2 regions of the Streptomyces sp. NBC_00210 genome follow, and region 1 is predicted to be linked to the other one. Evidence: riboswitches for the same ligand, from Rfam matches in the RefSeq annotation. Region 1 holds a riboswitch; the other holds the start of a gene.

The links. A riboswitch is a leader RNA that binds a small molecule or an ion and turns the genes downstream of it on or off. The one in region 1 is predicted to bind glycine.
Region 2: linked by a shared signal. The riboswitch ahead of gcvT (glycine cleavage system aminomethyltransferase GcvT) and the one ahead of gcvP (aminomethyl-transferring glycine dehydrogenase) in region 1 are both predicted to bind glycine.

The regions. Positions count from the first base shown of each region.
Region 1 is NZ_CP108120.1:7,386,608-7,390,087, forward strand. It holds partial or broken gene OG729_RS33485 (DNA polymerase IV) at 1-798, shown strand, start outside; gene OG729_RS33490 (PRC-barrel domain-containing protein) at 681-1,100, opposite strand; glycine riboswitch at 1,215-1,311, shown strand; gene gcvP (aminomethyl-transferring glycine dehydrogenase) at 1,488-3,480, shown strand, end outside.
Region 2 is NZ_CP108120.1:2,664,609-2,668,088, reverse strand. It holds gene glyA (serine hydroxymethyltransferase) at 1-371, opposite strand, end outside; gene gcvH (glycine cleavage system protein GcvH) at 411-785, opposite strand; gene gcvT (glycine cleavage system aminomethyltransferase GcvT) at 844-1,959, opposite strand; glycine riboswitch at 2,108-2,203, opposite strand; gene OG729_RS11915 (AAA family ATPase) at 2,386-3,054, shown strand; gene OG729_RS11910 (enhanced serine sensitivity protein SseB) at 3,241-3,480, shown strand, end outside.

The sequences.
Region 1 (3,480 bases):
GAGCGGGACACCAAGTCGGTGTCGGTCGAGGACACCTTCGACGTGGATCTGCACGACCGGGTGCGGGTGCGGATCGAGGTGGACCGGCTCGCGGACCGCTGTGTGCGGCGGCTGCGGGCGTCCGGGCACTCGGGACGGACGATCGTGCTGAAGGTACGGAGGTACGACTTCTCGACGCTGACGCGCTCGGAGACGCTGCGCGGGCCGACGGACGACCCTGCAGTGGTGCGGGAGGCCGCGGGGCGGCTGCTGGAGGCCGTGGACACGACAGGCGGGGTGCGGCTGCTCGGGGTCGGCGTGAGCGGGCTCGCGGACTACACACAGGAGGATCTGTTCGCCCAGGCCGCCGCTGACGAGCAGGCCGAATCCGTACCGGGCAAACCCGAAGAAGCGGCGGTGGAGGCCGAACAGGGGGCGCAGGGGGCCGAAAAGGCGTCCGGGCCGGAGCCGGAGCCGGTGGTGCCCGCGGAGCGGCGCTGGGCGGCGGGGTACGACGTACGGCACGCCGAGTACGGGGCGGGATGGGTGCAGGGCAGCGGCGTCGGCCGGGTCACCGTGCGGTTCGAGGAGCCGGGGTCGCCGCCCGGCCGCGTGCGCACCTTCCGGGTGGACGATCCGGACCTGGAATTGTCCGATCCGCTTCCGCTGGTGCCGCTGCCCGCGTCCGGGCCGGAGCCGGCTCAGTCCTCCTGGCCTGCTACGCGGCCGAAGGAGGTGTCAGTCGAGGAGGGCGGGGAACCCGAGGGGGGAGCGGGACCGGAGGAGGGCGCCGGCGTCTCGGGCGGCGCGGAGAGCTCGAGGCCGTAGTGGTGGTAGAGCTGCAGCTCCTGCTCGGGGGAGAGATGACGGCCGACGCCGAAGTCCGGTGCGTCCTTGATCAGCGAGCGCTCGTACGGGACGTGCAGGGTGTCGTCGACGACCTTGCTCGGCTCCAGCGGGACGAAGGCGTCCCTGCTGAACAGGCCGGTGCGCACGGCCGCCCACTCGGGCACACCCGTAGCATCGTCCAGATACACCTCGTCCACAGTCCCGATCTTGGTGCCGTTGCGGTCGAACGCCTTGCGGCCGATCAGGCTGCGCGGATCGATGTCGGTCTGCACGGTCCCTCCAATTGGTCGCAACTGCTGATTAAATACTACAAAAGTGCACATCAGTGGTGTCGGCCACTTGAGCGATCGACGAGGGGGCGCGCTGGTACGCTGGCAAGCGGCTGCTGACCCCGTGCGGGAGAGTCCACCGGTAACGTACCGGCGGCGCCGAAGGAGCAAATCCTCCCCGGAATCTCTCAGGCCCCTGTACCGCACGGACGAGGTCACTCTGGAAAGCAGAGCGGGTGTCGGACGGCATCCGCTCTCACCGACGGTGAAAGCCGGGGCGCCTCGTGCGCGCCGGTGAAGCTCTCAGGTTGAGATGACAGAGGGGGAGGCCGTCCGGGCATCCGCGCCGGATGCCCCTCGTAGGTCGCGTCAGACCAGGAGGCCTCCTTAATGACCGCCAACCGCATTCCGCTCTCCCAGCTCGAGCGAGGCACCCCCTTCGAGCAGCGCCACATCGGGCCCGACGCCGAGTCCCAGGCCAAGATGCTGGCACACGTCGGGTACGGCTCACTCGACGAGCTGACCGCCGCCGCGGTACCTGATGTGATCAAGAGCGCGGAGGCGCTGAACCTCCCGGACGCGCGCACCGAGGCCGACGTCCTCGCCGAGCTGCGCACTCTTGCAGACCGCAACCAGGTGCTCGCGCCGATGATCGGCCTCGGTTACTACGGCACCTTCACGCCGCCGGTCATCCTGCGCAACGTCATGGAGAACCCGGCCTGGTACACCGCGTACACGCCCTACCAGCCGGAGATCTCTCAGGGCCGGCTCGAGGCGCTGCTCAACTTCCAGACGATGGTCGCCGAGCTGACGGGGCTGCCCACCTCCGGCGCCTCGCTGCTCGACGAGGCCACTGCCGCCGCCGAGGCCATGTCGCTCGCCCGCCGGGTCGGCAAGGTCAAGAACGGCGTCTTCCTGGTCGACGCCGACGCCCTGCCGCAGACCATCGCGGTGATAGAGACCCGTGCCGAACCGACCGGCGTCGAGGTCGTCGCCGCCGACCTGAGCGAAGGCATCCCGGCCGAGATCGCCGAGCGCGGCGTCTTCGGCGTGCTGCTCCAGTACCCGGGCGCGTCGGGTGCCGTACGCGACATCAAGCCCCTCATCGAGCAGGCGCACGAGCTCGGCGCGATCGTCACCGTGGCCGCCGATCTGTTGGCGCTGACCCTGCTCACCTCGCCGGGCGAGCTGGGTGCCGACATCGCCGTGGGCACCACGCAGCGCTTCGGCGTCCCGATGGGCTTCGGCGGCCCGCACGCCGGTTACATGGCCGTACGAGAGAAGTTCGCGCGCAGCCTGCCCGGCCGGCTGGTGGGTGTCTCCGTCGACGCCGACGGCAACAAGGCGTACCGGCTTGCGCTGCAGACCCGTGAGCAGCACATCCGCCGGGAGAAGGCGACCAGCAACATCTGCACCGCCCAGGTGCTGCTCGCCGTCATGGCGGGGATGTACGCCGTCTACCACGGCCCCGAGGGCCTGCGCTCGATCGCGCAGCGCACCCACCGGTACGCGACGCTGCTCGCCGCGGGCCTGCGGGCCGGTGGTGTGGAGGTCGTGCACGGTTCGTACTTCGACACGCTGACCGCCCGGGTGCCCGCCAAGGCCGCCGAGGTCGTCGCCGCCGCCCGCGTGGGCGGGGTCAACCTCCATCTCGTCGACGCCGACACCGTCTCCATCGCCTGCGACGAGACCACCGGACGTACGCAGCTGACCGCCGTATGGGCCGCCTTCGGCGTCGAGGGCGACATCGAGGCGCTGGACGCGGCGACCGCGGATTCGCTGCCCGAGTCGCTGCTGCGCACCGACGACTACCTGACGCATCCGGTCTTCCACCAGCACCGTTCCGAGACGGCGATGCTGCGCTATCTGCGCAAGCTGGCCGACCGGGACTACGCGCTGGACCGCGGCATGATCCCGCTCGGCTCCTGCACGATGAAGCTGAACGCGACCACCGAGATGGAGCCGGTCACCTGGCCGGAGTTCGGGCAGATCCACCCCTTCGCGCCGGTCGAGCAGGCCGACGGGTACCTCACGCTCATCCATGAGCTGGAGGAGCGCCTGGCCGAGGTCACCGGGTACGACGCGGTGTCCATCCAGCCCAACGCCGGTTCGCAGGGCGAGCTCGCGGGCCTGCTCGCCGTGCGTGCGTACCACCGCGCCAACGGCGACACCCAGCGCACCGTCTGTCTCATCCCGTCCTCGGCGCACGGCACCAATGCCGCCAGCGCCGTGATGGCCGGTATGAAGGTCGTCGTGGTCAAGACCGCCGACGACGGCGAAGTCGACGCCGACGACCTGCGGGCCAAGATCGAGCAGTACCGCGACGAGCTCTCGGTCCTGATGATCACCTACCCGTCCACGCACGGTGTGTTCGAGGAGCATG
Region 2 (3,480 bases), 4.7 Mb from region 1:
CCGTGGGCGAGGTTCAGGCCCATGATCGTGTCGCCCGGCTTGAGCAGCGCGAACATCGCGGCCGCGTTCGCCTGGGCGCCCGAGTGCGGCTGGACGTTGGCGTGCTCGGCGCCGAAGAGGGCCTTGATGCGGTCGATGGCGATCTGCTCGACGACATCGACGTGCTCGCAGCCGCCGTAGTAGCGACGGCCCGGGTAGCCCTCTGCGTACTTGTTGGTGAGGACGGAGCCCTGGGCCTCCATGACCGCGACCGGAGCGAAGTTCTCCGAGGCGATCATCTCGAGGGTGGACTGCTGGCGGTGGAGCTCGGCGTCGACAGCGGCGGCGACGTCCGGGTCCAGCTCATGGAGAGGGGTGTTGAGAAGCGACATCAGGCGATCCCTAGAGTCGTGGTCGGTCGGCGAACGTGGTCAGCCGGCGAACTCGGTGTACTCGTCCGCGGAGAGCAGGTCCTTCGGCTCCTGTGCGACACGCACCTTGAAGAGCCAGCCGCCCTCGAACGGTGCGGAGTTCACCAGCGACGGGTCGTCCACGACGTCCTGGTTCGCCTCGACGACCTCGCCGCTGACCGGCGAGTACAGGTCGCTGACGGACTTGGTCGACTCCAGCTCGCCGCAGGTCTCGCCCGCGGCCACCGTGTCACCGACCTCCGGGAGCTGTACGTACACCACATCGCCGAGCGCGTTGGCCGCGTGCTCCGTGATGCCGACCGTCGACACGCCGTCCTCGGCGGCCGACAGCCACTCGTGCTCCTTGCTGTAGCGCAGCTGCTGGGGGTTGCTCATGGCCTGAATTCTCCTGTATGCGGGGGAGTGCTGATGAACGATGGCTCGGTGCGCAGTGTCACTTCTGGCGCTTGTAGAACGGCAGCGCCACGACCTCGTACGGCTCGTGCGTGCCGCGGACGTCGATGCCGACGCCGGGGGTGCCAGGGGCGGCGTGCGCCGCGTCCACATACGCGATGGCGATCGGCTTGCCGAGCGTGGGGGACGGAGCGCCGGAGGTGACCTCGCCGATCACCCGGCCGTCGGCGACCACGTTCATGCCGGCGCGGGGAACCCGGCGGCCTTCGGCGATCAGGCCGACGAGCTTGCGCGGCGGGTTGGTCTCCGCGCGCTCGGCCGCGGCGCGCAGCGCGTCGCGGCCGACGAAGTCCCCCGCCTTCTCGAACTTCACGACCCGGCCGAGGCCCGCGTCGAAGGGGGTCAGCGCGGTCGTCAGCTCATGCCCGTACAGCGGCATGCCCGCCTCCAGGCGCAGCGTGTCGCGGCAGGAGAGCCCGCAGGGGATGAGGCCCACCGGGGCCCCCGCCTCGGTCAGTGCCTGCCAGAGCTTCTCGGCGTGCTGCGGCTCGACGAAGAGCTCGAAGCCGTCCTCGCCGGTGTAGCCGGTGCGGGCGATCAGCGCCGGGACGCCGGCCACCGTGCCGGGCAGGCCCGCGTAGTACTTGAGACCGTCCAGGTCGGCGTCGGTGAGCGACTTCAGGATGCCGGGGGACTGAGGGCCCTGGACGGCGATCAGCGCGTACGCGTCACGGTCGTCGCGCACCTCGGCGTCGAAGCCGGCAGCGCGCTCGGTCAGCGCGTCCAGGACGATCTGCGCGTTGCCCGCGTTGGCGACGACCATGTACTCGGTCTCGCCGAGGCGGTAGACGATCAGGTCGTCGACGATCCCGCCGTCCTCCTGACAGATCATGGTGTAGCGCGCGCGGCCCACGGCGACGGAGCCGATGTTGCCCACCAGCGCGTAGTCGAGGAGGCCCGCGGCCTGCGGTCCGGTGACGGTGATCTCGCCCATGTGCGAGAGATCGAAGAGACCGGCCTTGGTGCGTACGGCGTTGTGCTCATCGCGCTCACTGCCGTACCGCAGCGGCATGTCCCAGCCCGCGAAGTCGGTCATGGTCGCACCCAGCGAACGGTGCAGGGCATCGAGGGCGGTGAGACGGGGGGCGTTGCTCATAGATATGGCTCCCAGGGCAGGCCGGCGAGGACAATCCTCCCCATCTGTCATCGGAACCTGAGAGGTTCGTCTCGACCGCACGTAGTGGTGGTCGTGACTTGCACCTTGGGTGGAGCCACTCGACAGCGGCTCGCTTTTCAGATCTGCCTCATCACACGCGGTACGGGGCCTGAGAGATTCAAGGGAGGAACTTGCTCCTTCGGCGCCCGGCACACAGTGGCCAGGACTCTCCCGCGTGGATTCAAGCGGCCGGTATGCAGTTGGCGGGCACATCATTGCACGCATCGTCGCCATGTGGGGTGTCCGGCCCCGATCCGGGCAGCCGCACTTCACAGGCAGTCCTCGGCTGCAAAACGGTTGTGCCACATTACCGATTCTTTACACTTCATGGGCAAGGGTGAGGGTGACCCGAGACAGGGGAGGGCGATGACGTTGCAGCGGTCCGGTGCATACGTGACGACCGCGGGGGTGTCCGTCCAGCAGGACGCGCCCGTGCGGGAGCTTTCCGGGGCGCCCGTGCCCGTGCTGCGCGACCTGAGGGACCGCTCGGGGCGCAGTCCGCACACCCTGCGCTTCGTCGCCGGTGATGTCGTGGTCGTCTCCGGCCTGCCGGGCAGCGGAAAGTCCACGCTGATCAGACACGCGGCGAGCGGCAGGGGGATCGACTCGCAGGACACCCGGGACCGCTGGGACGCGTGGATGCCACGGCTGCTGCCGTACGCCGTCTACCGCCCGCTGGTGCGGATCGCCCACTACGCGGGACTGCGGCGCGCGCTCCGTTCGGGTCTGGGCGTGGTCGTGCACGACTGCGGCACCCAGGCGTGGGTGCGGCGCTGGCTGGCCCGGGAGGCGCGCCGCCGCGGCAGTGGCCTCCATCTGGTCCTGCTCGACGTCACGCCCGTGGTGGCCAGGGAGGGCCAGCGCGAGCGCGGCCGCGGGGTCTCCGGCTATGCCTTCGCCCGGCACAGACGGGCGGTGGGCCGGCTGATCCGCGACGCGGAGGCCGGGCGGCTGCCTGCGGGCTGCGCATCGGCCGTCCTGCTGGACCGGGACGCGGCGGCGGCGCTGACGCGGGTGGGCTTCGAGGAGTCGTAGTGCCGTGACCGGCAGGGGTGCCCGGGTTGCCGGACAGGCGGGGTGCCCGGGTGGGCCGGACGGGCCGGGTGCCCGGGTGGGCCCGGCATCGGGACCGAGGGGCCCGCACCCACCCGCTCCGGTGGGCCCCGGCGGCGTTAGGGTCGATGGCGCCAGACCGTACGAAGCCGGGGGAGAAGGACGCACATGCACACACCGGAGCAGGCCCATCCGCATCCGTATGGGGGCTGGCCGGCGAACGAGCTCGAAGAGGTGCTCGCCGTGTCCCTCGGCAACCCTTCGGCCGGAGGCCGCCTCGTCGAGGTGCTCGGCCGCAGCCACATCTGGGTGCCGCTGCCCAACGGCGGCAGCCCGGACAGCCCGAACCTCGATCTGCCCACGATGGACATCGAGGGCGCCGCGTACGTCCCGGTCTACAGCTCCGAG